4 regions of the Paenibacillus sp. FSL L8-0494 genome follow, and region 2 is predicted to be linked to each of the others. Evidence: predicted binding sites of a transcription regulator. Region 2 holds the regulator's gene; each other region holds the start of a gene.
The links. The regulator LexA, encoded in region 2, represses DNA repair genes until DNA is damaged. The targets are predictions, from matches to a motif close to CGAACATATGTTCG.
Positions count from the first base shown of each region.

Region 1 (8,049 bases), 1.4 Mb from region 2:
ACCCATCCTTGAGCTTAGCGATATTTCTTTTGGATACGAAAAAAATCAGCAGGTGCTGGATAAGCTCAATCTCTGTGTTCATAAAGGAGAGATGGTCTGTATAGCGGGGCGAAATGGAGCTGGAAAATCTACAGTTTCCAAGCTTATTTGTGGCTTCTATAAACCTACTTCCGGATCGATACGGATGCATGGGCGCGATATTGCTCAGGACACGATTAAGGAGCGGGCAGAGCGGATCGGTTTTGTCATGCAAAATCCCAACCATATGATTTCTAAGACACTTTTATATGACGAGGTCGCTCTAGGACTTAGACTCCGAGGTTGCTCTGAGGAGCTAGTTCGTGAACGTGTCCATCAAGTCTTGAAGGTGTGCGGACTTTATGTTTTTCGCAGCTGGCCTATCTCGGCGCTTAGTTATGGCCAGAAGAAACGGGTCACGATTGCCGCTATTCTGGTACTGGAGCCGGAAGTGATCATTTTGGATGAGCCGACTGCTGCTCAGGATTACAGGCATTATAACGAAATGATGGAATTTCTCTTGATGCTGCGGGGGCAGGGGATGACGGTCATTATGATCACGCATGATATGCACTTGATGCTGGAATATGCCGATAGAGCTATAGTGTTAGCTGATGGCGTGAAGCTTGCGGATGATAGCCCTGAGCGAATATTAACGAATACTGATGTGGTAAAAAAAGCGAACTTGAAAGAAACCTCGCTTTTTGCCCTAGCTGTAAAAGCTGAACTGAAACAACCTGAGGAGTTCGTTAGAAGGTTCATTGCGTATGATAGGAGGAGCCGAGGCGGATGAAGGCCAAAATGTTAACTTTTACGAAGCAGGATTCACCTATTCACCGTCTTACCGGCGCTACTAAGTTGATTTTATTTGTAGTGTGGTCTGTGACGGGGATGATTACATATGATACAAGATGTCTAATTGTGATGCTGTTATTTAGTTTGCTTGCCTTTAGAATTTCCAAAGTCCAATTTCAGGATTATGCTTTCGTATTATATTTCATCTTGATTTTCTTTTTGCTTAATCATATAGCTATCTTTATCTTTTCTCCTTTGGAGGGCGTACGTGTTTACGGTACACGTCATGATATTATGCACATTGCAGGCCGGTATACGTTAACTTGGGAGCAGCTATTCTATCAATTCAATATTGCCCTCAAATATGCAGTGGTCATTCCAATGGCACTATTGTTTCTTCTAACGACCCATCCCAGTGAATTTGCAGCATCCTTAAATAGAGTTGGAGTGAACTATAAAATTGCATATTCTGTATCGCTGGCTCTACGGTACATTCCGGATATTCAACGAGATTATGAGAATATATCGTTTTCTGCTCAAGCAAGGGGAATAGATCTTTCCAGAAAAGAAAAGCTGCCTAAGCGGCTAAAAAATATCATTTCGATTCTGATGCCCCTAATTTTGACTAGTATCGAGCGAATTGAAAATATCAGTACCGCTATGGAGCTGCGCGGTTTTGGCACTGAGACAAAACGAACTTGGTATAGCAGTCGCCCGTTCACGAGAGACGATTATTTTGCATTGGCTTTGTTTGCGCTGATTGGAATTTTCTCGACGGTGATCACTTTTTACGACGGTTCGCGGTTTTATAATATTTTCGATTGAAGTATAATAGTACAGTTGTGGAAAGCTGGGGTATAAAAAAACGGTACCTTTAGCTAAGATTGAAGACGTTTTTCCAGTTTTGTCCATATAGGCAGGTAACATAATGGCAGTGCTAGAAGTGAGCAGACTACGTTGAAAATGGTCTGGGCGTGGGCGATTTGTGAAGCAGGGCCTCCACCAATCCATGCTGCACTTGCTTGTAGCAGCCCGATCATGGGCAAGAATAGTAGTGCACCGCCTACATTAAGCGCAACATGGGACCAAGCGACGAAGACGCCGGATGGCGTGCCGCCGATGGAAGCGATGACCGCTGTGACACAGGTGCCTACGTTGGCGCCTAGCACTATGGCTATACCTAGCTCAGGCGGCATGGCACCCGAGGCGGCAATGCTCATAGCCATAGCTATGACAGCAGCGCTGCTATGGAGCAGGGCTGTTAGGCACGCTCCAGCGGCGAGCCCCCATAGGGCACTTGTAGCGGCATGGTTTAGGAACCAGAGGAATAAGCCACTTTCCTGAAGTATTCCGCCGATAGACTGCATGACAGCGATCCCCCATAGGACGAGGGCGAAGCCTGATACAGCCAGACTGATAAATTGCAGTGGCGGGGATATTTTGTGGCAGAGCTCTGCCACTCGCGATGTAGGCGGCAGTTCGCCTGCAATAACTGCCGCTGCCCACAGACTGAGCGAGGCTGCCAGCAAGGGGGTGGCCATGGTATTGATCTGAAGTCCGATCAATTCTGTAGTTAATGTGGTGCCGATGTTGCTGCCCAAGATAATGCCAAGTGTGCGGGCATAGGTGAGCAGGCCGGCATTGACCATGCCGATAGTCAACACCGTTACAGCAGTACTGCTCTGGAGTAAGGCAGACAACAGGCTGCTGGCAATCATTCCTTTAATAGGTGTTGAGGTAGCTCTATTTAGACTTGTAGTTAATAGAGGGCCTGCTAGCTTGGACAACGCCGTTTCCATCAGCTTCATGCCGGCTAGAAAGATAACAAGACCATATATGATAGGGAACAGCAAATCACTGAACATAGGGCATACTCCTTTGGACGAGGGTTGTACACCAATATATGAATGTATTGCATGGGACATGTATAAAAACATTTTTAGAAAAACAGGGAGTTGAAGTCATTGCCATCGGTTATTTTAGAACGCAATCGCAAAAAAAGACTGGAACAGGGCCATCCATGGGTCTATGCAGGTGAAGTCGCATCGGTAGAAGGAAATCCGGAAGCGGGGGGATTAGTAGATGTCCTTAATCATCAGGGCCGATTTTTGGCCGTGGGATATTACAATCCAGCGTCACAGATTCGGGTAAGAATTGTATCACAGGGACCCCTTGCGATCATGGATACAGCCTTTTTTGCAGAACGTTTTGCGAATTGTCTGCAACACAGAAATCGGTTCCTTCCGGGTGCGGATGCTTATCGCTTGGTTTATGGTGAAGCGGACTTTTTGCCGGGGCTTATTGTAGATCGATTCGGAGATATTTTGGTTGTGCAGCTGCTTACGCTCGGAATGAACAAGCGGCGTGCAGAAATCGTCGAAGCATTGGTGCAGGTTATGGCACCGCGCGGAATCTATGAGCGCAGTGATGTTAGTGTGCGCGAGCTTGAAGGTATGGAGCAGACAACGGGTTTGCTGTATGGGGAGTGTCCACGGCATGTAACTGTGAGTGAGAATGGCCTGAAGCTGGTCGTTGATATTGAAGAAGGCCAGAAGACTGGCTACTTCTTTGACCAACGTGAGAATAGAGCTTCCATTGCTCCGCTCATGAAAGGCTGGGGGGGACGAAGCGGCATTACGCTGCAGGAAATCGAAACTGAGGAGGGTTCGCTACAGACCTTGCCAGTTAATAAGAGCGGTAAACATGTAACGTTCCCTTATTGGGACGGTGCGACAGTGCTGGAATGCTTCTCACATACGGGCAGCTTCACGCTGCATGCCTGCAAGTATGGCGCGAAAAAAGTAACCTGCCTCGATGTTTCAGCGCATGCCATTGAGAGTGCCAAAGTGAATGTGGAGCTGAACGGCTTTAGCGATCGTGTTGAATTCGTAGTGGATGATGCTTTTGCATATCTACGGAATCAGGTTAAAGGACTAGAGGAACGTTCTGAACGGGCGACAGTTGCAAGTGGAACAGAGACGGCAGCAGCTGCTACAAATCCTAAATCCGGAGGCAAAACAGCCAAAACCGACACATCCAAGCCGATGACGGCAGGTGGAGGAAGAACTTGGGATGTAGTCATCCTGGACCCTCCGGCGTTTGCCAAAACCAAAAGTGCAGTAGCTGGCGCTTGCCGTGGTTACAAGGATATCAATCTGCACGGGATGAAGCTGGTGAACGAAGGCGGCTATTTGGTTACCGCAAGCTGTTCTTACCATATGCAGCCAGATCTGTTCCTCGAAACGATTGCCGATGCGGCTAAAGATGCTGGCAAGGTGTTGAGACTTGTGGAATGGCGGGCCGCAGGCAAAGACCACCCACAAATACTTGGCGTTAACGAAGGACACTATCTGAAGTTTGCGATTTTTGAAGTGCGGAGTAAAAAATAAGCCTGAAGGTCAAAAAGGTTTACAGTGCCAAGTAACAAATAGGATAAAAGGGCTGGACGTAGGGTGGCCGTGAGTCGACTGTAAGGCAAGTAGTTGCCAACGGACTCAGATGACTCTATTTAGCGTAAACAGCCTATTATTGAATTCTTACGGACCCCAAAGGCGCTATTGCTCTTAAAACACCCGTAATGCAACACATTTTCGAAGAATAGCGTCAATGGGGTCCGAAAAGTTGCCAAAACAGCACTGAATCCACGAATAACGGCTCCTGGGTCCGTAAGTAATTAATGAAACAAGCCTAGCCGAAAATGTGCAATTTGAACGCTGAATGCCGAATGCCGAATGCCGAACGCTGGATGCTGGACGCTGGACGCTGAATGCCGAACGCTGGATGCTGAACGCTGAACACCGAACAGTCTAACATTGACCCTATGCTCCGACATTGGCAGCTCTAATCTAACGTTGCACATCTGGCATTAAAAACAAACTAAACACTCTAAAAAGCAAGCCGCCAAAATCCGGAGGTTTGCTTTTTTTTATTTGTACTCGTAGCTGTTATCCTTTGTAAAACATTAGAAAATACTAGCAAACACATGTTCCGATTAGTGTGGTTATGATATACTGAAGGGACGAGGAATCACTGAACTTTTTTAATTGGAGTGTAATCAATAGGTGGATATTTCACCTTGTAATTTATATATTTTCTCCGTTACGGAAGGAGTCTATCATTTATGTCGGTAACCTTTTTACTAGGCCGCTCGGGCAGTGGCAAGACAACAAAAATATGGGAATCTATCTCTTCTTCCTTAGAGAAGGAACCGCTTGGTGCGCCGATTATTATTCTTGTGCCAGAGCAAGGTTCTTTTGGAGCAGAACGGGGGCTTTTGACCGTAGGGAATGTGAAGGGAAGCCTTCGGGCGCAGACACTGAGTTTTTCGCGGCTTGCCTATCGTGTGAAGCAGGAAACTGGTGGCAGTGCAAGTCTGCCAATCAGTGATGAAGGTAAGAAAATGTTAATTTACAAAATCATCAGTCGTCGCAAAGAGGAACTGAAATTGTTCGGTGCCTCAGCAGACAGACCGGGTTTTGTGGAACGTCTGAACCAACTGCACACGGAGATGAAGCGTTGCTGTTTGGGTTCCACTGATTTAGAAGAGCAGTTGTCCGCTATGCGAGGAGCTATTGCAAGAAGTCCTATTCTTGAGGGTAAGCTGGATGATTTGCAGCTGGTATTCAGCGATTTAGAGAAGGAAATGTCACGTCTCTATATCGATGAAGAGGATCGTTTAGCAGAACTGGCTGAGCATATTCCTGATTCCTCCTACATTCGCGGGGCGGAGATTTGGGTAGATGGATTCCATGGATTTACTCCGCAGGAATTCGTAGTGCTTCGAGAATTGATGCAGCAAGCTTCGAAGCTGACCGTTTCGCTTACAATTGATCGTCCTTACCCATATGGAGATCAGTTGAATGAGCTTGAATTGTTTCACCCCACTGCGGTTACTTACATTAAACTGCGTGGAATAGCTGAAGAGCTGGGCATTGATGTGTGGGACGAGCTGCTGGAGCCAACGGTTCTTCCACGTTTTGAAGAAAGTCCAGTACTTGCTCACCTTGAACGGGGATATGATCGCCGGAAGGCCTGGATAGGTGCGGATGAACTGGCAAGAGAGGCTATATCCATAGGCGCCGCAGTTTCGCACAGAGCAGAGGTTGAGGGAGCACTGCGCGAAATGACTAGACTGGCGCGTGATGAAGGTGCAAAATATGGCGAAATGGCTGTATTGATGCGCAATATTGGCGATTACGAGCAGCTGATCCAACCGTTGTTCCAAGATTACGGAGTGCCATTTTTTCTGGACCAGAAGGTAAATGAGCTGCATCATCCGCTAGTGGAATTTATACGTTCCGCGCTGGATGTAGTGCGTCGTCGCTGGCGTTACGAGGATGTATTCCGTTGCGTAAAGACGGAGCTTTTGCTTCCGCTAGACGGTAGTATTACACGTGAGGATATGGATGCTTTAGAAAACTATGTGCTGGCTTGTGGGATTCAAGGGTATCGCTGGACGGATGGCCGCTCATGGAAAGGTATTCCTAGCTTGTCGCTGGAAGGCGGCAGACAGATGGATGATGAACTGCTTGCTACTATGGAACGATGCCGTGCTAGTATAACAGGACCATTATTTGCTTTTGAGAAACGAATCCAGAAAAGCCGTAGCGGCCTTGAACTATGTACGGCAATGTACAAGCTGCTTGAAGAGACGGATGTTGCACGAAAGCTGGAGAAACTCAGTGTTAAGTCTATGGAGAAGGGCCAACCCGAGAAGGCTAGGGAACATAGCCAGTTGTGGGGTGCGGTACTTGATCTGCTAGATCAGATAGTAGAAATGATGGGCAATGAAAGACTTGAGTTTGAAGTGTTCACCGGAGTTCTAGAGACAGGACTTGCTGAGCTTAAAATGGGACTAGTTCCGCCCGCACTGGATCAAGTATTGGTCGGCAATATGGATCGGACTCGCCCAACAGGGGTTAAATACGCTTTTTTGCTTGGATTTAATGAAGGTGTTGTGCCTGCGCAGTTTAAGGAAGATGGAATTCTCTCGGAAGGTGAACGCTCCGTACTAGAGAATGCTGGAATGGAGCTTGCTCCCGGCGCTTCTCGTAAACTGCTGGACGAGCGGTTTCTGATCTATAATGCGCTAACGACAGGAAGTCAAAAGCTCTGGATTAGCTACGCTACAGCGGATGATGAGGGCAAAGCTCTCCTTCCCTCTGAGGTTATCCGGCATTTGCATAGAATGTTCCCAAGGGTTCAAGAGCATAGTTTGTCAGCACTTCCCCCTGCGGGACTACCGGCAGAAGTCGGAAATCCTATTCATCTCGGTTTCATTGGTCAACCAGAACAGAGTCTTCGCGCATTGATTATGCAGCTGCGGCAGTGGCGCCAGGGGACAGAAATTCCGGAGCTATGGTGGGATGTGTATAACTGGTTTACTAAGAACGAAAATCGTAAATTTCAACTGGAACGTTTGCTAAGCTCACTGTTCTATCGTAATGAGGGAACGAAGCTAAAGCGTGGCACAAGCCTCAGATTGTATGGTGGCTCAACACTGCGGGGCAGTGTGTCCCGGATGGAGAAATTTGTTGCGTGCTCATTTTCCCATTTTGCGTCCTACGGACTAAGACTGAAGGAGCGTCAGCTATATAAGCTGCAAGCACCTGATATTGGACAGCTGTTCCATGCTGCGTTAAGTGATATGGCGATAAGACTGAAACAAGAGGGACGGGGCTGGGGCAGCTTGTCTCCGGATGAATGTCGGCGTGAGGCCAGTGAGACAGTAGAGCGGCTATCTCCGATGTTGCAGGGTGAAATCCTAATGAGCTCCAAACGTTACGGGTACATCTCCCGTAAACTTAAGAATATTGTTGGACGTGCTTCTGTGATTCTGGGCGAGCACGCCCGCCGGGGCAGCTTTGAGCCAGTAGGGCTGGAGCTGGACTTTGGACCGGATAAGGAGTTGCCGCCTTTAAGGATTACGCTGCCAAATGGCTGCGTGATGGAGGTTGTTGGCCGGATTGACCGTGTAGATATGGCCCGTGGAGAGAACGGAATTCTTCTGCGGGTAATTGATTATAAATCGAGCCAAAAGGATCTCAAGCTGCATGAGGTGTATTATGGATTATCGCTGCAAATGCTGACTTATTTGGATGTGCTGCTAACATATTCGGAGCAATGGCTGGGGCAGCCGGCACTTCCAGCCGGCACACTTTATTTCCATGTGCATGATCCGTTGTTGACCTCATCCAATGGGATGAACAAGGAACAGGCTGAGCAAGAGCTGTTGAA
Region 1 covers NZ_JBBOPQ010000001.1:5,320,493-5,328,541, reverse strand. Annotated here, with positions in the region: gene NYE35_RS24200 (ABC transporter ATP-binding protein) at 1-811, shown strand, start outside; gene NYE35_RS24195 (energy-coupling factor transporter transmembrane component T family protein) at 808-1,638, shown strand; gene NYE35_RS24190 (Na/Pi cotransporter family protein) at 1,692-2,678, opposite strand; gene NYE35_RS24185 (class I SAM-dependent rRNA methyltransferase) at 2,778-4,202, shown strand; gene addB (helicase-exonuclease AddAB subunit AddB) at 4,934-8,049, shown strand, end outside.
Region 1: a site for LexA is predicted at 4,789-4,802, ahead of addB (helicase-exonuclease AddAB subunit AddB). Genes of this name have one in related genera too.

Region 2 (8,049 bases):
GCAAATGCTTCTAATCGTGTACTCATCGCATTAGTATCATAGCGATTCATAAGTCTTGTGAAAATCCATTTCGTACGTTTCCCTTTGTGCTTAATGACTACAGCTCCACGCGAAAGGGTGATTTTCTCAATATCTGCAGCTGGAAGCCCGCGTTCGCGATTGAATTTAATAGTAGACAGTCTTGCTTTTTCCACCTTCAAGTACGGACGACGGAAGAACAATAGCGCTGCCAGCAAATAGTACAGTACTACTCCCAACCAATTAGCCAGCATGCCATTTCCTTTGGCCTGATCAATAGAACCAACTACCCAAAACATAGTGCCAAGTATCACTAACACTACCGGAAATGCAATGTTGCGACCTTTAAAGACTTCGGCATTCTGGGTAGGAGATTTAGAGGCATAAATCGTATCCTTGCCTTGTTTCTTTCTTTGCTTGTTGATTTGCTGTGTGTTGCGTTGAACCATTCTTTCCCAAGAACGGGCCATGTGCGTTCCCCCTAGTCATCCTGAAATATCTATGAAAAGGAACAGCGAGCTAATGTTTAAGCCCCTTGTTACCTTGTTCATGCTCATCGTTATCTACTACTTCAATAGTATTTAATTGTGCTCGGAAGTTATTGCGGATATTCCCCAGGTAAATTTCACGAAGCTTGGCGCGTTCCGCCACTTCCTCTTGATTAAGGCCTACGCTCTTCTGTTTGCGTGCCAATTCGTTAATTCGCGCGACCAACTCATCAATATTCAATACTTTCCCTCCCCCTATAAATTAATTCTAACTCTGCCATGAGAAAAAGAGCTTGTCAAGGTCTACTCCCTGCAAGCTCTAATGGTCATTCTATTATGTTCTCAGAAAATTAATAAATAGGTAAAGTAAGTATGTCTCCAGCGTTAATTTGACTACTCTTAATCCCACTTGAACGTTTAATTCCTTCTATATAAACAACTGTCTTCATATCAGCCGGTTTATTCTTAAGGGCAATACTCCATAGTGTATCTCCACGTTCAACCACAATCCGCTTCTCTTCCTTCATTATAGTCGTCGATCCTGCAAATACATTTCCCACTACTGTTAGGCCAGAAAATACTAGCACGATAATCAATATTAACTTAATAAAGAAGTCCTGACGGAACAACGAAATCATCCCTCCTAGCAAACGTTCCGTTATCTCTTTCACCTTAGCGGAATTACGGGCAACGTCATTATGTCCTAAAGATTCAACCACTGGGGCCTTATCGTAGATGCTGCGGTATGTACTGTATTTTAGCATAATTATCATCCTCCAAACACTTGTTCTTACTTTCGAATTCATAATAACACGAACATGTGTTTTGTTCAATACTATTTCAGAACAATTGTTCTCTTTTTTTCGAGAGACTCAAGTGGTACATTTTATTATCATTTGTCTACCATTTTTTAACTCTAGCAGATTAATATTTATAATAGTTAGAACTTATGTTTGTGCGAACGGTAGTTCTATGTTATAATTTTCCCAAACATTACTATATGGGGTTGATTCCAATGTCAAAGATTTCAAGTCGCCAGCTGGCGATCCTGGAATTTATACGAAGCGAAGTCCGCAGCAAGGGTTATCCACCTTCCGTCCGGGAAATTGGAGAAGCTGTTGGCCTTGCTTCCAGCTCCACAGTTCACGGTCATTTGGACCGGCTTGAGAAGAAGGGACTTATTCGTCGAGATCCAACGAAGCCACGTGCAATAGAATTACTAGGCCAAGAGGATTCAGAGAATGTTCACCAATTCGCCCAGACCATCTCACGGATTCCTGTCGTAGGTAAAGTTACCGCCGGGGTACCTATCACTGCTACAGAGAATATCGAGGACTACTTCCCACTTCCTACTCACTATGTAGGTGACAACAAAGTATTTATGCTGTCAGTTATGGGTGATAGTATGGTGGATGCTGGCATTATGAATGGTGATTATGTAATTGTTCGCCAACAACAAACAGCGGACAACGGAGATATCGTTGTAGCCATGACTGAAGAAGATGAAGCAACCGTTAAGACCTTTTACAAGGAACGTGATCATATACGGCTTCAGCCGGAGAATCCAGCTTATGAGCCTCTTCGCCTTAATCGCGTAACTATTCTCGGAAGAGTCATCGGATTGTTTCGAGATATCCACTAAGTATGCACTCCTACCATAAAAGGCTGTTCCGCAAATGCGGAACAGCCTTTTTTCTGTGTATTTTGCTTTCTCAACCACTAACGAACATTTGTTCTCGTTCGCTAAAATGGGCATTTTCTATGAATAACCGTTTAGGCGTTCTGCTCATATCCTAATTAGAAAGGAGTGTTGTGCATAATGCCAAATTACCGAATTATTGTAGATCTGACCCAACGAATGTTATATCTTCTGGACAATGATATTGTGATTAGAGGTTTCCCTGTCGGCATTGGTAAGATGTTAACCCAATCCCCAGTGGGAGAATTCACGATTATTAACAAACAACCCAATCCAGGCGGTCCCTTTGGTGCCTTTTGGATGGGACTGTCTAAACCACACTACGGGATTCATGGAACGAATGATCCTTCCTCCATTGGGAAAGAGGTATCCCACGGCTGTATCCGGATGTACAACGAGGATGTGTTAACACTCGCAGCTATCGTCCCTATAGGAACACGAGTAACGATAAGGAATTGAATTCGCTGAGGACGTCACAGCCCCCAAATCACCATATACAGAATGGGGGTCATTACATAAGTAAGTATTTTTTCATTAGCATACTAGGAGTTTGGTGATTATATGTCGAATATTGTTAACAGGATTGCAAATTGAAAAGGATGTGTTTAGTTTTGAATAACTCAAAAATTAGAACCCTCGTCGATTTTAAAGTCGATGCACTGGGTAAGCTGTCCGGTTTACTTTTAAATGATGAACAAGCTAGTGGAAAAAAAGTGAATTTGCTCACCTCTTTTGGCAGCATTCAGGGAATCGTCTCTCCAGCCGTCTCCAACAAAGAGGATGTATTTGATTTAAAATCTTTGATGGATGATGTAATAGTAGACGAATACATATCTTATTTGGGAGCAGAACACCCTGATAAAAATTTCAGCTATAACTTTGTTGTCCTCAATGACGTTACTGTAAGACCTTATGCTAGTTATGGGACTCCGATCGAATACAAACAGCTGATTGTTTATACCGATCATATCACTGCCTTCAATTTTCTATAGGTTACATACTTACCTTAAAAAGCACCCTTGCAGCAACCCCCAATTTTGCGCCATTTGCAGAATCGGCAGGTTTCTCCGGGTGCTTTTTTTGGGCTAATTCCGAAGCCGATCCTATAATTCCACGAATTTCCCTTTTAAAAGATACTAGTGGGGATCATTCAGGCATATCTTTCAATAAGCAACAATTTGAGTCTAATGAGATAACTGGGAGGTGATTATATGCTGATTATCTTAGTGTACTTATTTGCTATTTTAGGAGTTGTTTTAATTCTAAGTGCCGCCATTATAAAATTGAAAACGCTATCCACTTCATCTGATATTTCTATGCTAGTTAATGCGGCTGCATCCTTTAACATCATTTTCACCAAAACATTCATTCCCCCCAATCAATCTCACTTGATCGCACTTAACGAACCTAATAAAAAATTAGCAATAGGCACCAGAAATCCGAAGAACAACAAAAAAGCAGTAGCAAAGCTATACTCTTTCGATAATGTAATGGGATCCGAGATTGTGGTTAACGCACTTACCCTTTCAAAAGTCTCCAAAAGACAACAAAACAGCAAAACAACTGCAACTAGTGCAGATATTAACGTCCTTAAGGAAGCTGATGAAGAAGCTAATGTGATAGAAGAACTCACGCTTAAAATATATATGAACAGCAAAGAAACGCCTGTGTATTGTATTTCCTTCTTGCCGGGTTTATTGCCTATTCAACAATCCGACAACCAGTACAAGGAAGCTTACTCCCAAGTACAACAATTGCATGCACTCTTCAGGTCAATCGTATCTGAATAATTAAGTTGTTATCGCCATACCTCTCATTTGATTTCGAAATAGAAAGAACCTAAAATTGCACACTAAACCCATCAAACTGGTGAATACCCGTACCATGTGCCACTACTTTTTGCTCACGTAACTCACGAACTGCCTTTTTGACCTCTTGTAAAATAGATGGATCTAAACCCAGCGTATTATGAGAGCCATATACTTGGGTAACCCCTGGAATTTCTGTAATCTTCTCTAAGGATGCCACTAAATCAACCGGACTAGTCGAAGGGTAAAAAGCATAGATTGGAGTAACGTCATACAATAAATCACCTGTAAACAGATATCCGTTGGCATGATCAAATAGGCTGATATGACCTGGCGAATGACCTGGTGTGTGGTAAATTTCTATTTCGCGCCCACCTATGTCGAGCACATCCCCCTCTTGTAAAAGAGCCGTTGGTTTCCCTTGAAAAGGTATGTAGGTGTTAGGATCAAAGGTTTCAGGAACAGGAAGGGTGATGTCTCGACTCATATCCTTTCGAATCTGGGCAAGGGACAAGCCATTTATTCCGTTAATCAGCCAATCCTCATCCTCTTTATGAACATAGATTGTCTCGAATTGTCCGTGACTGCCAATATGATCTGCATGCACATGTGTAGTTATGACAGCGATAGGTAAATCCGTTAACTGATCCGTTATTCTTTTTATATTATCAATACCTAATCCCGTATCAATTAACGCGGCTTGTTTTTGCCCCAAGAGTAAAAAAGAATGCACCTTTTCCCAATGTCCATATTCACTGATTGCATAGGTGGTCGGATCAATTTCCGTTACTGTAAACCAACGATCTTTAATCAATTACGCTCCCCCATTCCATTTTTCCCTTACATGCTCTTCACCCTTATAATAATCCGCCTGTTCATCCGCTTGATAGATTTCTTGATAAGGCAAAATGTTGATTTTTCCAGAGTCTGGATATTCGCAAACATCTATTCCCTGATTCGTTCGGAGATCCAGATACCTGCATGGTGCATCCGTATGATTATAAAGCTGGTGCGCCCCTTCCGATCCCATTTCAAAAAATATTACATCCCCTTCCGTAACCTCCGTAAAACCCTCGGGTGTTCTTAACATCGCTTTTCCCGCTAAAATCACAAATATCTCTTCAGCATTTCTATGAAAATGATAAGGATAAGAATATTTATCAGGATCTAAAGATCTGATATCAAAAACTAAATGCTTGGAGCCCACCATTTCAGCTAATCTTTCACTCGTATGCCAAGCAAACTCTGGGATCGGGGACTGTTTTTGAGTAAATGAGACCGTATTTTCATTAAAAATCTTCACCATCTGCAACATTCCTCCTCCTTATATTTTGCGTTCAATTACAACAAATAAAGAATCCCAGCTATAGCTAATGAAATAAGACCACCTAAAGCAGACCCATTCGCTACTTTGTTTTTAGCTTTACGGTCTTGCTTAGATTCCGAATAAAAGTTACCTCTTTGTTGTGTACCTGTCGTGAAGGCTCCAACACATATACCTGAAATTATAAAAAAGCCCAAGCCTATGTAAATAAAAATTTGCATGAACTTACTCCTTTGCAGGTAAGAATTAGTTATCTATATATAAGATATTTTAACATTAAATCCCTTTACTACACGCCATGACTTTCGGACCCATATGACGCTATTTGCTTATTTTCAGGCTTTGGAGCATGGTTTCGGACTCCAGTGACGTTATTCCTAAGAATGAGGCTCATATTGAGTGTTTTTAATGCCAATAGCGACTATGGGGTCCTTTAGTATCCAAAATGTGGGATAAAGCTTCATATAAGGTCTGCTGGGTCCTATACCGGGCTCATACGCGAAATTTGCAACCTCAGCAAATGGAAATTGGCGTTCAAATGAAGTAAGGTACCAAAAAGAAGAAGAAGTGTGCCAACAACCATTTTTTGATTATGGTTATGGCACACTTCTTCTACTCCATACACCCCCTTCGGTTCTGTTTACACTTAATTCATTTCAAGTTCAAGTGTTGCCAGTGAAACCATCACCCAAGGTGCAAACTTATTCGACGAATCACCCTTAGGATTGTGTATCCGAAAAAGAAAAGCTTCCCCCGCCTGATTTTTCCAGACCATATAATCTTCTATCCCCTTATCACTGGTAGCCTGCAGATATAATTCTGCAAAACCTAGAGGATGTTCAATTAGTTCCCCGCTATGGTCGTTTGCTTTACCAATTGCAGAAAGCTCGGTTTGTCCCTGTTGCTTCAAAGCTGTGAGATCGTAACCGGCAGGCAAGTGTTCAATTTCGGCATAATAGGTTGGATCCTCAGTTAATGATAAACGACCAGACTGTGAGTCTAGTGTGAAACCCTGAAAAACATACAGGGAATATCCATCACCTTGCCCAAGTGTACCTTCTTGCCCTGAGACCCCTCCCTCCTGTTCACCAAATGCTTTGGTCTTTGGTCGATCGGATGCTAGAGGATCAGTGGCCTCCGGACTGGCGGACTCCTGCGCCTCCATAGAAGGAGTAGCAGAAGGTTCGGGAGTGGTTGTAGCTTCGACAACTGGCGTAGGCGCTGCACTTGACGCTGTAGGCTCTGCCTCGTTTGTTGTTTTATTGTTACTACATGCACCGAGAATTGAGGCAAACAGAAGAATACTAGTAGCTGTAGTTAATAATATTTTTTTCATTACGCACCTCCTTATTACTATAATAGTTATTACCCACATGACTAACGTATCCTCTTATTCTTCAAATCTTTTCTTCATTTTTATTGCTACGGATTGAAAAATTTCATTCAATCGACTCACTCTTATTGACAGCTATGGAGTTGTGCTCGAAATTCAAATTGTTCCCGGACGATTCGGGCACCTGCTATCTTAATAGGCAGACGACACATCAATTAAGTAAAAGACAAATTCCACGAAACACTTTACTTATAACATTTTCAGAAAAAAATAAAATAGCGACTCACAGCAAACGCGGGGTGGTTCTGTAAATCGCCATCCTTAATGATCTGTAACTCAGATTTGTGTCAACACTCTTTGATAAATCCTTTAAAAGTCAAAGCAATGCGAGAATATAAGCAATGTCTGTCATGACTATGTACACTCGTCTGAAGAGTTATTTTTTTGATTTATAACTTCTTACTAATAAACTTATACCTTTAAAAATCAAAACCACTAATATCCCGAAAATTATCAAAGTTAATATTAAGTTTGACCAAACTATATCCAAATTCACTCCTCCGTCTCTGCATTTAATTCTTCTATATCCCATGATATCCCATTATTTATGATAAATGAACAGCTTCTTACACGTTAAAATTGTTAATCAACAATATGCCAATTTTGATATTCACCTGTAAAACATCCTCGAATAACCTTAACCTCAGCTATTTGTGGGCATTTCGCGGGCATTTTTCGTAGACATATCATTGATGGTTACAAAACCACTATTTTGCCCAAACAAAAAAACCCTCAACACCAAAGGTGTCAAGGGTTTAAAGGTTCTAGTACAAAGTCATGTATTGGTTTCTTTCCCACTCGTGAACCTGAGTACGATAGATATCCCATTCGATTTCTTTCAGCTCGTAGAAGTGAGCCAGCGCATGTTCGCCGAGAGCTTCGGTAATTACATGGCTGCGGATCATTTCGCTTAGCGCTTCTTTCAAATCGGATGGCAAGCTCGGGATGCCTTCTTCAATACGCTCTTCCTCAGACATCACATAGATGTTACGGTCAATTGGGGCTGGAAGATCAAGCTTACGCTTAATTCCGTCTAGCCCTGCTTTCAACATAACAGCAAGTGCGAGGTATGGGTTAGCTGCCGGGTCCGGATTACGAACTTCAACACGTGTGCTAAGCCCTCTCGAAGCCGGGATACGAATCATCGGGCTACGGTTACTTGCAGACCAAGCTACGTAACAAGGTGCTTCATAACCAGGAACAAGACGTTTGTAAGAGTTCACTGTTGGGTTAGTAATCGCTGCAAAAGCACGAGCGTGCTTCAAAATACCAGCCATATAGTAACGTGCAGTTTTGCTCAGACCTAGCTTGTCACTTTC
Region 2 covers NZ_JBBOPQ010000001.1:3,932,924-3,940,972, forward strand. Annotated here, with positions in the region: gene NYE35_RS17915 (hypothetical protein) at 1-488, opposite strand, end outside; gene NYE35_RS17920 (DUF896 domain-containing protein) at 538-747, opposite strand; gene NYE35_RS17925 (LysM peptidoglycan-binding domain-containing protein) at 857-1,270, opposite strand; gene lexA (transcriptional repressor LexA) at 1,522-2,148, shown strand; gene NYE35_RS17935 (L,D-transpeptidase) at 2,326-2,664, shown strand; gene NYE35_RS17940 (hypothetical protein) at 2,817-3,197, shown strand; gene NYE35_RS17945 (hypothetical protein) at 3,417-3,995, shown strand; gene NYE35_RS17950 (MBL fold metallo-hydrolase) at 4,045-4,827, opposite strand; gene NYE35_RS17955 (cupin domain-containing protein) at 4,828-5,319, opposite strand; gene NYE35_RS17960 (DUF5316 domain-containing protein) at 5,355-5,558, opposite strand; gene NYE35_RS17965 (hypothetical protein) at 5,984-6,673, opposite strand; gene glnA (type I glutamate--ammonia ligase) at 7,495-8,049, opposite strand, start outside.

Region 3 (8,049 bases), 1.3 Mb from region 2:
TTTCATTTCTTCACCTGGCTTCATCGAATCCACCGCTTTCTTATATGATGTTCGAAACTGATCTTCCTTCACTGTGGTTCCGCTCCTTCCAGCTCCAGTTTTAACAGTTGCCGTCCCCGCTGAAGTCTCATTTTCACGGCAGACTGACTAATCTGCAGAATCTTGCTGATCTCCTGGATGGGATAGTCCTCGTAATAATAAAGATGGATTACGGTTTTATACTTCATGGGCATCGCCATAACTAACTGCAGCAGAGCCCAATCCTCGGGGCTGTCTGCCGCAATTGGCTCAGCGCTCTCCAGCTTAACCTCGCGCTTGCGCCAGCCTCTGCCCAGTAGTGTTTTACAATGATTGGTGATTACCCGGATCAGCCATGCCTTCTGATGTTCGGCATCTTTGAACTTTGGCGCTTTTTCTATTAGCTTGATGAAGGTATCCTGAGTGGCTTCTTCGGCATCTTGCCGGCTGCCTAGATGGACCAAAGCGATCCGGAACAGCATATCTGCGTAGATTTCGTAACTCTTCATCACATGATTTCCCGGCCGGGTCATGGATCGCTGCATGATACTGTGCCCCCCTTTACCTATAACACCATTTAGGACGGCATTAGGTCACATTTTGTTCCTGAGAAAATTTCTTTGTGTTTGAGAGTAGAGGATGCCTATTCATAAATTATCGCCAGAGGGTTATGGACTCAGAAGTCGTTATTTGCATATAAATAGACTTTTGAGCAAGTTCGCGGACCCCAGTGACGCTATTCCTTAAAAAGTGGGCCTTGTAAGGTGTTTCTCATGCCAATAAAGGCGATGGGGTCCGTTACACTTCTAAATGGAGGGTTATGCTACGCATAAGCTCAACTGTGTCCGATAGCTGCTAAGCACCACGCCAATATTGTCTACGCAAACGATGGTTACTTATTTAGAACAGAGGAGATCAAAAAAAACGCATTTGCCCAAGCACCAAGTGCTGACTGCTGGACAAACGCGTCTTTTTAATAGAGTGACTCCTTCACTGGAGATCCTCTTCGATATGTTTATATGTATAGCTAGGATCATTACCTTTAACAGGAGCCCTGCTGTATTGATAGATCCTTCCATTTTCTTTTCGATAAAAGTATCTTGCGTAGGGTTCGTCTGCAAAAATCACCGTGGTACTTACGAGGGGAGCTTTGGCAATCTGGGTGTATACTTTATAAAAATCTTCCTTCTTATAATTTCTTGTCTCTATTAGATAATGAATGACTTCTCTGTTCATATGATTTCGGAAGGAGTGGAGGGCTAAGGATGTTATTCCACAGATTAACAGGATTAGAACGATGAAGATTAATTTTGTATTTTTCTTCATTAATTCCCTCCATATAGATAATTTGTATATAGTATAAGATAATATACAGAGACTATTATGTCATTCATAGATATCTTGTAAATGTACAAATAAGAAAGGAGGTAAGAATATGACGCAGGAAGAAGAGAAAATACTGGAGCTGGAGCAGCGAATTAAGGTGCTGGAAAACCAGGCAAGTCCGAGGCTGCCGGGGATGAAAATCTTATGGTTTTTAATTTGGGGTTGTGTAATACAAAAAGGCAGCAAATACCGATAGTAATCCAGGCGTAGGCGAACGAAGAATTGCCGGGACATACTATATTTGCTGCCTTTTAACTTATGAAGAATAATGATTCTCTTTTAGTCTTCTTTGGGTTCTTGCAATAAAATGGAGAAGGTCCCCGTTTCGTGATCCACCTCAATCGTCTCAATGCCCACAAAATCCGGGATTTCGGGGTGTACTGCATCTACATTATAATCCGGATGAGTCAGTAATAATTCAATTACTTTAATGGCTTCCATGTCGTTCCCCCTCACGAGAAATTCCACCATAAATGAATATGCAGAGAACTACTGCAACTAAGTTTATTATCTCCGTGATCCGTTGCGAATATGTGTCAGTCGTTCTTCGTTTCTTCCCATCACGGCCAATAATTGCCCTTGGAACACACGTCTTTGGATCTGATCAATCCGCTGTAAGGCCAGCTCGGCAGGTACTTGGAATTCTGCTGCAAGATAGGAGATGGCGTCTTCCCGTTGCTCAGGCAATGTCATGCGGGAGATCATGGAGTAAGGCGTCGCCGCATACAAGATAAAACGCTCTGATTCGTCCTCCTGTGCCCGCGTGAAATGCTCTGGCATCAAGGTCTGATTATCGCTGCCATGGCGAAGTAGATGACACAGTTCATGAAGAAACTCTAGCCGTTGAAGATTGGCTGGAAGGCGGTTGTCGATAAACAGGCTGTACATTCCTGCAGACGCTTCAATGCTCTTGCTTCTCACATCCAAATAATGAACCCAGATATTAAGCCGCTCTGCAATATACGATATTGAAATTTGCGAAGGCTGATGAAGATTTAATCGCTTGTATAGATCCTCCGTCCATTTCTCAAGCACAGTCATTTGATAATATGATTTCATGTTCTCCAACTTATTCACCTCGTTTAAAATCACTAATAAATCACTAATGGGATCGTATGTTCGCATAAATGCGCAAAAGAAAAGCCCGAAGGGCTATGTAGAGTAAAAAAAGTCTAAGGATACATAGGAACGTTAGTTCTCATGTACCCTTAGCATAAAGCAATTACACACTAATATCAAGTGTTTTTCCCAAATTCGGAGCAACGCTTTTGCCCAGCATTTCCACCATAGTTTGGCTCTGGGTTTCAGCCTGATTCTTGGCAATATTCATGACCTGTATCCCAACATTTTGAGCTAAGGATGCTTGGCTCATTGCCATTGATAATGCAGCTATATCCATATTGCACCTCCTTTGTGTATATCCTGTTTATCGACTGTCCGCCTTCAATTCATTAGGTGATTGGCATTTGTTTGCCAATTCGCCCAAACGGCTTATCTCCTTTTTACATATCTTGTGCTGTAGTCATTAATCATTAGGAGGAATTGAAAATGGGTATGGAACATGGTTGTGGTTGTAACGTAGGTCCGGTAGTAAGTCCAGCATCAGTAGGTCCGGTGTGTAGTCCTTGGACTTCTACAGGAGCAATCCTGGTACTTTTCATCTTGCTGGTTATCATCACTAAAGCTTGCTTATTCTAAGTTAGCTGATGTGAAGTGTAGCCCCGTCTGGCGAATGCCAGGTGGGGCTATTCTGTTGCCTGGGGATGGTCAGACAGATCGTTATTTAAACATAAATTCTACCCGGGTTCCGTCTGCATAATCCTCCAGCTGATTGCCAACCCAGCTTCCTGCCCCGCGGTTATCGCTTGGCGTTATGTATTCAATGTCGGCACCAACGCCGCCTTCCTCACACATAGCCATTGGCCATTCATCCCGGTCATATCCCTTTTTAGTAGGGATCCCTTTTAAGGACTCTTTGCGGTTCTCTTCAGCCTGCTCTCGGTTAATCGTACATGTGGCGGATTCACCTTTCGCAATGGCATCCTGAATATGCTTGGCGGTCTCAGGATAGCGGTCTGATGGGAAGGTTAGCTGAACAACACTCGAATTGGATGGAGACGAGGGGTCTGTAGGCTCTCCGTTTTGTTCAAACCAGTAACTAGCCAAAGCAAGTAATGCAACAATGATGAGACTGGAGATCCATTTTTTCACTTTCAATTCTGCTCCTCCTTTTTTGGCACTTAAAATAGTATATCTTATATCATAATTCAGTGCGATTTAATATAATTAGGTAAAATAAAGGAGGACGTAACTGGATATGGAGTACATAATTACCATTGAGGATCAGACGCTTATTACGGCTGCCGAAGATATAATTACCAGACGTTATGAATGGGGGCGTCATCATGTGGGTGCAGCGCTTCGTACTAAAACAGGAGAGATTTTTACAGCGGTACATGTGGAAGCCAGCATGGGGAGGATTACAGTCTGTGCAGAAGCGATGGTGATTGGCAAAGCGATATCCGAAGGTTATAAGGAATTTGATACGATTGTTGCGGTAAGGCATTCTGATCCAGACAGCGAGGAAAAAGAGATTAAAGTAGTCTCTCCCTGCGGCATGTGCCGAGAGTTAATTGCGGATTACGGAATAGACTGCAAGATAATTGTATCGGAGGATGACCGATTAGCTAAATATGAAATCACTGAGCTATTGCCTTTAAGGTACACGAGATAAGAAAAAAAGTAATGAGGAGCCGCTGAGCTCCTTTTTTTGTTGAGCCGTGAAATTATTCAGCAGTTCCTTATATCGTCCCAACTTATTTTACAACTTCATGTCCATTCGCTGAGTTCATGTCACTATTGTCCCCATACTATAACTTAAAAAGATTTAAAAGGATGGTGAGAATAGATGGAGCAGCGGATTATTCGTCAGATGGTTGATTCAGCATCAAGGTTCGTGGGCGATGTGCAGTGGCAGATGGCTTTTCGCAGATTACAAATGGCTCCGGCGGATTCGGGACTGTCGTCCTCGGCTCAGCTATTGCTGAATACCCTCTATTACTTGCAGGGAAAGGGTGTGATAAGCGGCCAACATGATTATTTGGAAAGTGCAGACGAGCTTATGGAGAAGCTTAAAAATACCAGTGGGCAATATGCTGCGCTTCATGGCTACGAGCTGGGCGCAATCAATAATCAGTCCCAGGCTCTAATTGACAATCAGCGGAATTGGGTCGTCAACAGTGCGATACGCTGGTCTAGAGCCGGCGGGATCGTAACGATGTGTTATCACGCTGCATTACCGGGGACAGCGCCAACTTGGGGGAATGTAAATACGAGCCTAAGCAATGCTGATTTTGATAAATATATAACCTCAGGTACCACCCAGTATAATGCGCTGTTAGCTGATCTGGATAAGATAGCCCTGTCGCTGAAAAAGCTTAATGACGCAGGGATTCCTGTACTTTGGCGGCCGTATCATGAAATGAATGGTGGATGGTTTTGGTGGGGGCAAAAGAGCAATTACGCTGCATTGTGGAACCTTATGTTCGATCGTTTTACCAATTATCATAAGCTGCATAATTTATTGTGGGTTTGGAGTCCAAATGCAAAAAATCAGTGGTGTGATGAGCCGGCAGAATACTATCCGGGCAGTGATAAGGTAGATGTGCTGGCGCTCGACATTTATGACGCGGATTTCAAGATTAGCCATTATGATAATTTATGGGATCTGGGTCGTGGCAAGCTGATTGCGATTGGTGAGAATGGAGAGCTTCCGTCTGCTGAACTGTTGTCCAAAACGCAGCCCAAATGGTCTTATCAGCTGACCTGGGGGAAACTCCTCTATGAGAAGAACACCGATGCTGTTATAAAAGCTTTTATGAACGACAAAATGGTATTCACACGAGAGGAGTATGCTGCTGAGGCCGCCGCTTTCGCTGCTATCGGGGATAGTGTGCTGGAGAGTGGACTCTGTGGGCAATACTACAATAACATGACGCTTAGCGGCACACCTGCACTTTTGCGTACGGATGCCAATATTAACTTTTCATGGAGACAAGGTTCGCCTGATCCTGCCATTCGTGTAGATGCGTTTTCTGTGCGGTGGAGTGGGAAGCTGACGGCTGCTTTTAGCGAGATTTATACCATTTATTCCTACTCTGATGATGGGATACGGGTATGGATTGATGGCGGGCTAGTCATTGATAGTTGGGTAAATCAGAGCGGCCAGGAACGAAAAGGAAGCATAAGTCTGATAGCAGGTAAGCCGTATGAAATAAAGGTGGAGTATTATGAGAATGCGGGCGACGCCCGGGTTGTTTTGCAGTGGGAGAGTCCTAGCCAGATCAAGGGGGTTATCCCAGCGGGGGCATTTTATCTTCCTTAAAAAAGAGTACTTCAAGTGTACAAGCGCAAGCAAAAAGCCCCGGTTTTCCGGGGCCTTTTTACGTATGAGCGTCTTAAATTTGTTCGCGGTAGCTAATGTTGTTGGCGATCTTCTCGTCACGAACGGCTTTGCGCAGAACATCTTTGACGGTTTGGGCATCATGGATTTTTCGAAAAAGAAGCTGAGGCGCTGAGGCATCATCAGAAAATACAGTTAATGACCCGATGCCAAGCATCCGGTCCATTATTGACTGTTTCACGGATAAATCGCGTACGCGCAGCAATTCGATTTCTTCAACATTTTTACCGATAAGTCCGGTCTTTAACATAATGCGCTGACTTGTAATGGTATATGAAGTTGTGTTAAGAGCTATAATTCCTTTAAGTCGATCTGAGATGCCGGCAGGTTTGCCTTTCCAGAGCACAACTTCTTGATTGACATGATTATCTTCTGCTGGTCGATGGGCGGTCACTGGAGCGGTACCGTTAAGGCTGGTTCCACATTCTCCACAAAATTTAGCGCCCTGCTTGTATTCCGCTCCGCAGGTGGTGCAATAAGGCATAAATACCCTCCTTTTCTGATCACAATTAAAATAATTATAACATAACAGTCATTTTACATATATTTCATTTGCGCTTTACACAAACCGACATTATCCTGTTAAGTGGAGGGATAAATAATGAAAAAAGCTTTACTAATAGTAATGCTGATGATGACTGTCATCCTTAGCGCCTGCAGCAATAATTCAACTTCATCGGCACCTGCCACGGAAGAAGAAGTGCAGGAGACTGTGCAAAACTTCTACAATGAAATGTCTAAACTTGAAGAGTCGGGAAAATCTTCTTTAGAGGAGTTCAACGAAGCCATTGCTGGTTATTCAGCAGGAGAACTCACGGACAAGCAGTTGGAGAAGAAAATTAAGCAATTCCAGAGTACCGCAACTGATTTATCGAATCAAGCCGAGAAAGTAAAAATTTCCTCCAGCTTGCCTGAAGACATTCGTAAGTTGCTTGAAGAGTCTAAAATTTCCTTTGAAAGTGCTTATTCTTTAAAAAAAGAGGCTTCTCAGGGCGCAGATTCCGCAAATGTTACGGCTGAGCAATTTAATGAATTGAATCAAAAGGCTGATATAGCGATGTTGTTCGGTATCTCCAAGCTTAATGAGGCAAGAGAAGCAACTGGACTTATAGATTCCGAAGGTGAAGCTACCTCAGTATCTGGAGATGTTGTTCAAGAATAAATCAAATCAGGCGCTGCACAGTTTATCTGTCAGCGTCTTTTTGCTGCGCTTACATGGATATACATTGATATGCATCTTTTGGATAAAAAGCGTTCCTTCAAAAAGGTATCTTTTTCCTGATTATTGATTAATATGCGAAGATGCGGATATAATACAAACATACGTTCGTATTCAGAAGAATAGATATATTATAAGGGAGGGGTTACCATGGGCAAAAAGCTGGAAAAAAACGGGCTGTGGGAAAGCAGCCGCATGATGCTGCCGGAGCATAAGACAAGAATTATAAGAGATGAACGGGAGACGCTGCGCCGCATCAAGCCTATTCTGGATGAGCAAAAGCTGGAGGAAATCGAATGTACACTGGCTTTGTCGTTGCGGAGTCATGTACGAGTGACAGTTGTTCTGTTTGAACCTTTTGAAAATACGATGTTAAGTGGCTTTGTGACTTCCATTCACACCCACTCGCGTGAGTTTAAGCTGCAGTGGGCGGAGGAATGGAAGTGGATCGCTGTGGATGATATTGTCGAGGTCTACATCGTTTAATGCTGAGAACCGTTGCCTTCGCTTTTCTCATAAGCGATTAAGGTAACGGTAGGGTTACCGGTCAGATGTGCAATGGAAGCTTCAGCATTCCGAATAATTTCCAGTGCTTCTTCCTGTTCACTAAGGGCTGCAACTTTATAGCTATCGCTATGAATATCCATATGTCTCCCACCTTTCGTTAAATATTTTGTCCTTTTTTGTGGAAATCATCCTAAGGGGGACAGGGGTACAGGCAAATAGGGCAGGGGCATCATTGAATATACCAAAGGGGTGATTCTATGCTGACTTTGGAGCAATTGAGGGAAAAATCCGCGGCGCGTCTGGTCGGGCTTCACCCTGTCTTGGCGGCAGGTGCAAATGCTTTGATTCAGCAAAGCCATGCGAGAGGAGTCCCTATCGTTATTACTCAGGGTCTACGGACCATTGCTGAACAAAATGCTTTGTATGCGCAGGGTAGAAGTAAGCCGGGACCGATAGT
Region 3 covers NZ_JBBOPQ010000001.1:5,192,840-5,200,888, reverse strand. Annotated here, with positions in the region: gene NYE35_RS23660 (hypothetical protein) at 1-72, opposite strand, end outside; gene NYE35_RS23655 (RNA polymerase sigma factor) at 69-563, opposite strand; gene NYE35_RS23650 (hypothetical protein) at 1,009-1,344, opposite strand; gene NYE35_RS23645 (hypothetical protein) at 1,454-1,600, shown strand; gene NYE35_RS23640 (hypothetical protein) at 1,684-1,845, opposite strand; gene NYE35_RS23635 (ImmA/IrrE family metallo-endopeptidase) at 1,912-2,463, opposite strand; gene NYE35_RS23630 (YjfB family protein) at 2,627-2,803, opposite strand; gene NYE35_RS23625 (hypothetical protein) at 2,953-3,102, shown strand; gene NYE35_RS23620 (NucA/NucB deoxyribonuclease domain-containing protein) at 3,184-3,615, opposite strand; gene NYE35_RS23615 (cytidine deaminase) at 3,722-4,138, shown strand; gene NYE35_RS23610 (glycosyl hydrolase) at 4,313-5,788, shown strand; gene NYE35_RS23605 (PH domain-containing protein) at 5,862-6,350, opposite strand; gene NYE35_RS23600 (hypothetical protein) at 6,468-7,028, shown strand; gene NYE35_RS23595 (YolD-like family protein) at 7,236-7,571, shown strand; gene NYE35_RS23590 (hypothetical protein) at 7,568-7,732, opposite strand; gene NYE35_RS23585 (M15 family metallopeptidase) at 7,850-8,049, shown strand, end outside.
Region 3: a site for LexA is predicted at 2,513-2,526, ahead of NYE35_RS23635 (ImmA/IrrE family metallo-endopeptidase). Genes of this name have one in related genera too.

Region 4 (8,049 bases), 260 kb from region 2:
TAAACAGGTTCATCCGTTCTATGCTTCTATTATCTGGGTTCTACAATCAATTTAATCGCGGTTCGATCCTCTCCATCAATCACAATGTCTGTAAATGCCGGAATGCAGATCAAATCTACTCCGCTTGGTGCAACAAATCCCCGGGCAATGGCAACTGCTTTGACTGCTTGATTCAGTGCTCCAGCTCCAATAGCTTGTAATTCGGCCGATCCACGTTCACGAAGAACACCTGCTAAAGCGCCGGCGACGGAATTTGGATTGGATTTAGCTGATACTTTTAATACATCCATAGTAAGTACCTCCCCTGGGAAAATAATGGTGTTCTTCCACTACTTTAGATGTTATTCGCGAGAGAAGAAATAATTCCTTCTTTTTGCGGACTACTCTGGAGAAAATGGTACAATAGATACTCTTTTTCGATATAATAAATATCACACTTTACCCTTATTCGGCGAAATTACCCAGAAAATCACTTATCTTATCCTACTACTAGCTCATTACCCATTCATCTTCACGTAGCCGTATTTTCTCCAGACGGGTAGCCGCGCCAGTATTCTCGTCTAATTCTGCAAATAAACCGTGAAGCTGCCATTTGCCTTCATCAACAACAAATCGTGCTGGAAGCTGTGTAGTGAACTTATAAAGTACTGCATCTCTTTCCATACCCAGAATCCCTTCGCTTGAACCAACCATACCCGCATCGGTCAAGTAAGCCGTTCCACCTGGCAAAATCACATCATCATTCGTCTGCACGTGAGTGTGGGTCCCAACTACAATTGATGCGCGACCATCCATGAAATAGCCCATGGCGATTTTTTCAGAGGTAACCTCTGCATGGAAATCAACGAGAATGCATTTATGATCTCTACGTAGCTCTTCCACAATTTCTTCACCCACACGGAAAGGGCAATCAATCGCAGGCAAAAATGTACGGCCTTGCAGGTTAACTATAGCCAGCTCTTTCCCGTTACCTTTAACAACCGTATATCCTCTTCCTGGTGTTCCTGGAGGAAAATTAGCAGGACGGATAATCCGGGCCTCATCGTCGATAAACTCGAAGATATCCTTGTTGTCCCATGTGTGATTACCCATGGTGATTCCGTGAACGCCCCAGTTAAAAAATTCATTTGCGATCGCTTTAGTAATCCCTCTACCGGCAGCAGAATTTTCACCGTTAACTATGATTATATGTGGTTGATATTTGCTTTTTAATGAGGGCAACATCTCCCGAAGTGCCTTCCTACCTACACTACCTACGATATCTCCAATGAATAGTACTTTAATGTTTCTCTCCTCCTAATCTTAACCTCTTCATCTAACGGATAAGTCTTCATATTTAAAAGAAAAAAGGCCCCGCTTAGGGGCCAATTTTCATCAAATATAAGAAAGTATAAGTTATATCTTATCCTTTAACCTTATATTCCTAGCAGAAACATGTACCAGGAAACGATCATAAATATCGTTATTTCCGAAGCGTATGTTATCTACTTATTGCCTATTTAGCGTATTCAACAGCCCGTGTCTCACGAATAACGGTAACCTTGATATGTCCTGGATAATCCAGTTCACTTTCAATCATCTTCGTAATATCGCGAGCAAGACGGAATGCCTCTGCATCGTCAATCTTCTCTGGCTGTACCATCACGCGCACCTCACGGCCCGCTTGAATAGCAAATGATTTCTCAACGCCTTCGAATGACTCTGAGATTTCTTCCAGTTTCTCTAGACGTTTAATATACGTTTCCAGTGTTTCACGGCGAGCACCAGGTCTAGCAGCCGACAATGCGTCAGCGGCGCCAACCAACATAGCAATAACCGAGGTAGCTTCGCAGTCTCCATGATGAGATGCGATACTGTTGATAACAACCGGATGTTCCTTATATTTCTTCGCTAGTTCAACGCCGATCTCAACGTGCGAACCTTCCACTTCATGATCCAGCGCTTTGCCGATATCATGAAGTAATCCTGCACGTTTTGCAAGCACGATGTCTTCCCCAAGCTCACCGGCCATCAGTCCTGTTAAATAAGCAACCTCCATGGAGTGCTTCAATACATTTTGACCATAGCTTGTACGGAATTTCAGACGCCCCAGAATCTTGATCAAATCTGGATGCAAACCGTGAACGCCCACTTCGAAAGTAGCTTGCTCACCATATTCCCGAATCCGTTCGTCCACTTCTTTGCGGGATTTCTCCACCATCTCTTCAATACGAGCGGGGTGAATACGTCCATCAGCCACCAATTTCTCAAGTGCCGTACGGGCCACTTCACGGCGGATTGGATCAAATCCCGACAAAATAACTGCTTCCGGCGTATCATCAATAATGAGGTCGATACCTGTAAGAGTTTCCAACGCACGAATATTACGGCCTTCACGACCGATAATCCGACCCTTCATCTCTTCATTCGGCAACGTAACAACTGAAACCGTTGTTTCCGCCACGTGATCAGCTGCACAGCGTTGGATAGCGAGTGTAATGATTTCACGGGATTTCTTATCCGCTTCTTCTTTCGCCTGCTGTTCAATTTCTTTGATCATTTGTGCCGTTTCATGGCGAACTTCTTGCTCAACATTGCTAAGAATGATACTTCTTGCATCTTCGATGCTTAAATTGGAGATACGTTCCAATTCAGTGACTTGGTTTTTGTAAATAACATCAATTTGCTGTTGGGTTTCATCAATTCGTTTCTCTTTGTTAGCTACTTGTTCTTCTTTTCTTTCAAGCGATTCCATTTTTTTATCCAGAGATTCTTCCTTTTGCAGCAAACGTCTCTCTTGCCGTTGGATTTCATTCCGACGTTCACGAGTTTCTTTCTCAGCTTCAGTACGGATTCTATGGACTTCGTCCTTAGCTTCCAATACTGTTTCTTTCTTCAGCGCCTCAGCGTCCTTCTTCGCATTCTCAACGATGACAACGGCTTCTCTTTCTGCGCTTTGGATTTTAGCTTCTGCAAGGGATTTACGAATAAAATAACCGAACCCAAAGAATATTGCAGCTACAACGAGAACGATAATGACCCAGATCCATGATTCCAGCATCTGTTCACCTCCTCGTTGGTTCCTCTCCAAGGTATATCCCTGGGAATTGTGCAGTTGTTTAACTATCCGTTCATCACCATACAAAAAACCGGTAAACAACCGATTGCCATACTGCACATGCTGCACATGCACACTGCCCGCCTTATCCGGCGATTACATTTCATATGAGTTGTACGTGAACCGTTTAAAACAGTCTCCTTTTTGGGAAGGAAAAAGGATTCTAATTTTATGCCGATTCATGTTATATTTTATTATTTATAAAAAGACATTGTCAAGAGAGTCGATATACGCATTAATGTCAAGAGAATCAGTGATTCTAGTAAAACTCCTCATCTTCACCTTCATAATTGTCTTCCGCAAGTAAAGTATTGATCACTTGGCGAACCATATCGCCCGAGAATCCACGGCGCATAAGGAAGGCTCCAGTCTTTCTTCGCTTATCTGAAGCGTCTCCACGGATGAGATTCCATTTCTTGCGCCCTGTTTCGAGTGCACTCTCCAGCTCTTGTTCAGGAGTAATATTCTCCAAAGCTTCCGATATAAGGGTTTTGTCAATCCCCTTCTCACGTAGCTCTTGTCGAATCCACATCTTCCCTTTCCGCTGGTTCGCTATTCGTTGCTCCGCCCATTGCTTAGCATATAAAGGGTCATCAAGAAATCTTTCCTGCTGCAGCCGCTGCACCACTTCCGCAATAATAGTCTCTCCTATTTCCTTCTGGCGTAAACGGCGAGTCATTTCCATAGCGGTGCGTGGTTTACGTTCAAGATAACGGAGGCCTTCCACATAAGCTCGTTGACGCTCATCAGCTACAACAATTTCTTCCAAATCAGCCTTCATAAAAGAATTACCAGTAATCATTCGATATTTAATCATGACGTCCTCGTGCACAGTCATGTTATATGCTCCGAAATGTATGATATAACGGTGGTCAGATTTCTTTTGACGTTCTACTTTAGTGATCTCTAAGAGTTCTCCTTCAGGAAAATCAGATAACACCTGCTCATCTTGTTCTTCTGCTTCAAAATCCAGTTGTATTACCATAGTTGTTTGTCACCTCATAGCAATAGATCAGTTATCGTCTTACTTTCAATACTTGTTAAGAAAAGACACCCTGCAACAATCAATCACAGGGCGTCCTATTGTTTAATATACTATTCGATTTCGAGGAGCAATTTTTCTTCTTCCTCTTGCTCTGCAACAATCTCATCATTATTCGGCGCAGCAACAATAGTGGATAAATTACTTGCTTCACGGATCTTATTCTCAATAATAAGGGCAATATCCTGATGTTCCTTCAAAAACTGCTTAGCATTCTCACGACCTTGGCCGAGACGCTCGCCTTCGTAGGAATACCATGCACCACTCTTATTCACGATATCCATTTCAGTACCGATATCTACAAGACTTCCCTCTTTGGAAATCCCTTCACCATACATGATATCAACATCAGCCTGTTTAAATGGAGGGGCTACTTTATTCTTCACAATCTTGATCTTAGTACGGTTACCAACCACATCGTTCCCCATCTTGATGCTCTCTACGCGACGTACATCTAAACGTACAGAGGAGTAGAATTTCAATGCACGACCACCCGGAGTTGTCTCAGGGTTACCGAACATAACACCGATCTTCTCACGAAGCTGGTTGATAAAGATAGCAATCGTATTCGATTTGCTAATGGCACCAGAAAGCTTACGAAGTGCTTGAGACATCAAACGAGCTTGCAGTCCGACGTGGGAATCACCCATATCGCCTTCAATTTCAGCCTTAGGTACCAAAGCAGCAACGGAGTCAACGACAATAATGTCAACGGCTCCACTACGAACAAGTGCTTCGGCGATTTCCAGCGCTTGTTCACCCGTATCTGGCTGAGAAAGCAGCAATTCATCGATGTTTACGCCCAAGTTACGTGCATATTTCGGATCAAGCGCATGCTCGGCATCGATAAAAGCAGCTTGTCCGCCTTGTCTTTGCACTTCTGCAATAGCATGAAGAGCAACTGTTGTTTTACCTGAAGATTCCGGTCCGTATACTTCAATAATACGTCCCTTTGGAAGTCCGCCTATACCTAACGCAATATCAAGTGCCAAAGATCCGCTAGGTACAACTTCCACTTGCATATGCGTGGATTCTCCCAGTTTCATTACCGAACCTTTACCAAATTGTTTTTCTATTTGACGAAGCGCCATATCAAGCGCTGCACGACGATCTGACAATCAGACCACTTCCTTCACTGTTTATAGTAATATAATAACGTGTTTTTAAGGTCTTGCCAAGCTTTTTTTCGAACATACATTCGTTTTTTTTGTCTTGGGCGTTATTTATCCCTTTTATTGTAAGCCTCCCTCCGGAGATAGAAGTTAATTAAATTCTCCACTTCACCGGACATCAACGACTTATGATCATGAGAAAGCATCGTGATCAAAATCTCTGCAAATATACAAAAAACCGCAGCAAAGAAATCTCAGTGCCACGGTTCTTCCGTATGTGTTTATTATAACTGGGCTAATCTCCCATTACAAGTCTGAACCCTCAAGAGGTGTCTCCACCTTGCGTTCCTCAAGTCTCCGCCAGAGACGATACAGCAAAGCCTTAACTGTTCGTAAGCGGATATTTTCCCGCGTACCTTTAAGATTAAGCTCATAAACCTCTGTCTTACGTCCCCGTTCAGCCAAGCCGATAAATACAAGTCCAACAGGCTTTCGTTCAGAATAACCCGGTCCAGCTACACCTGTAACAGATAAGCCGAAATCGCTGTCTGCAATCATTCTCACTTGGTCAGCCAACACCTCGGCAACTTCTCGGCTTACGGCTCCAGGGGCATTGTGTCCCTCCAAATAAGCACTTGGCACATTCAGCAGCTTTTTCTTTAAGTCATTTGAATAGCAGACGATTCCGCCGGCAAACATCGAAGCACTGCCTGGAATATTTGTTATACTCTCCATCAGCAAACCTCCGGTGCAGCTCTCTGCCGCACTTAAGGTCAGGCCGGCATCCGCCATCCAATCCACTATCAATTGCTCTAGCGGCACATCAATGTTCGCATACAAATGTTCCGGCAAAATCTCCTTGATTTGTTGTTCCAGTATCTCCAGCTTTTTTGTAGCTTCATGCTCAGAAGGGGCCTTTGTCGAAATACGAACAGTTACCTCTCCCTCTTTGGCATACGGAGCAATCGTTGGATCAGTCTGACTGCGAATCAGCTCAATGAGCTTGTCCTCCAGCAGTGATTCTCCGATGCCGGCAAATTTGAGCATTTTTGAATAAAGCGGTGTTTCGTTCGTCAAGGCGTGCTGCTGTAGCCACGGTACTGCTTTATCTACGAACATCGGTTTCATCTCACGAGGTGGACCTGGAAGCACAATATAATATTTCTTCTCATGCTCAAAAGCAATCCCAACCGCAAGACCGATTTCATTCGGCAACGGTGTAGTTCCTTCAATTATAAGTGCCTGTTTGCGGTTATTTTCGGTCATAACGATCTTACGATCATCAAAGAAACGTTGTACATGATCCATCGCCAAACGATCAATGTGGAGCGTTCTACCTAGCGATGCAGCCAGTGCGTCTTTAGTCAGATCATCCTCAGTGGGGCCAATTCCGCCTGTAAAGATAATAACGTCGGCCCGACTCTGAGCGATCTCGATGGCTTGCTGCAGGCGGCTGCTGTTATCACCGACAACAGTTTGAAAGTATACATCGATCCCGATGGCAGCTAGCTCTATAGACAAAAACTGGGCATTACTATTCACGATTTGACCGAGCAAAAGCTCTGTCCCTACTGCAATAATCTCCGCTTTCATACCTGGCTTTCGCCTCCTAGTTATAATGTAGGTACACTGCTTTTAGATTTCAAAAAAGGTAATAGGTGCTTCACCTATTACCTTTCCTTGTATGTCCAGCTTACATTCTTACGCATTATGCAGCTGTAGCAGATCCTTATTCTTCACAAAATAATCAATTCCAGAATAAATAGTGATCAGCGCTGCGGCCCAAATAGCAATATCGTCTACAGGAATACTGACAAATTGAAATGGGAAATTATTCAACAACAGCAGTGAGATCGCAACAATTTGTACAACCGTCTTTATCTTGCCCCATTTGCTGGCGGCAACCACTTTTCCCTCTAGCAATGCAATCTGGCGAAGTCCGGTGACTGCAAACTCACGACTGATGATTACAATAGCAATCCATGAATCGCATCTGCCCAGCTCCACAAGTGAAATCAGAACTGCAGATACCAGCAGTTTGTCCGCAAGTGGATCAAGGAGTTTACCGAGATTGGTGACCATATTATATTTCCTAGCAATGTAGCCGTCTATTCCATCCGTGCTGGCCGCAAGCAAAAAGATTACAGCTGCTACCAAATGATTAACAGATAGCTGAAACGAGCCCCAATGTATCGGTTCTGGATAAAAACTGAAATCCACCAGTAAAAAAAACATCATAATCGGGATCAGGCAAATACGAGCTAGCGTGATGCGGTTGGGCAAATTCACTGAAGTTTTCCTCCCCTAAATCGTTCATACAAATTGCCTAAATCAGGCTAATCCATTTCTACTTAAGCAAGTATATTATAGCAATAAATAGGTGTCAAAAAAACAGAAAGCACCCCGCGTTGTTAGTGCTAATAAGCACTGCGGGGCACAAAATTCTATTTCATGTTCATGAATTGTAGATCCAGCGGCAAATCAGCTTTACGCAAAATCTGAATAATCTGCTGCAAATCATCGCGGCTCTTGCCGGTTACACGAATTTGATCCCCTTGGATCTGGCTCTTCACCTTTAATTTTGAATCACGGATCAGAATATTAATCTTTTTCGCATTCTCCTGATCAATGCCTTGCTTAAGCCCTAAACGTTGACGTACAGATCCCAGGGAAGCCGGTTCTACTTTACCAAAGTCCAGATTCTTTAGGGTGATGCCTCTTTTCACCATCTTTGATTGTAAAATATCAATAACAGCGTTTAGCTTATATTCGTCTTCAGAGGCGATTATAAGTGCGTC
Region 4 covers NZ_JBBOPQ010000001.1:4,197,498-4,205,546, forward strand. Annotated here, with positions in the region: gene NYE35_RS19015 (stage V sporulation protein S) at 30-290, opposite strand; gene NYE35_RS19020 (TIGR00282 family metallophosphoesterase) at 490-1,284, opposite strand; gene rny (ribonuclease Y) at 1,496-3,040, opposite strand; gene NYE35_RS19030 (regulatory protein RecX) at 3,357-4,082, opposite strand; gene recA (recombinase RecA) at 4,193-5,257, opposite strand; gene NYE35_RS19040 (competence/damage-inducible protein A) at 5,558-6,844, opposite strand; gene pgsA (CDP-diacylglycerol--glycerol-3-phosphate 3-phosphatidyltransferase) at 6,953-7,540, opposite strand; gene NYE35_RS19050 (YajQ family cyclic di-GMP-binding protein) at 7,696-8,049, opposite strand, start outside.
Region 4: a site for LexA is predicted at 5,327-5,340, ahead of recA (recombinase RecA). Genes of this name have one in related genera too.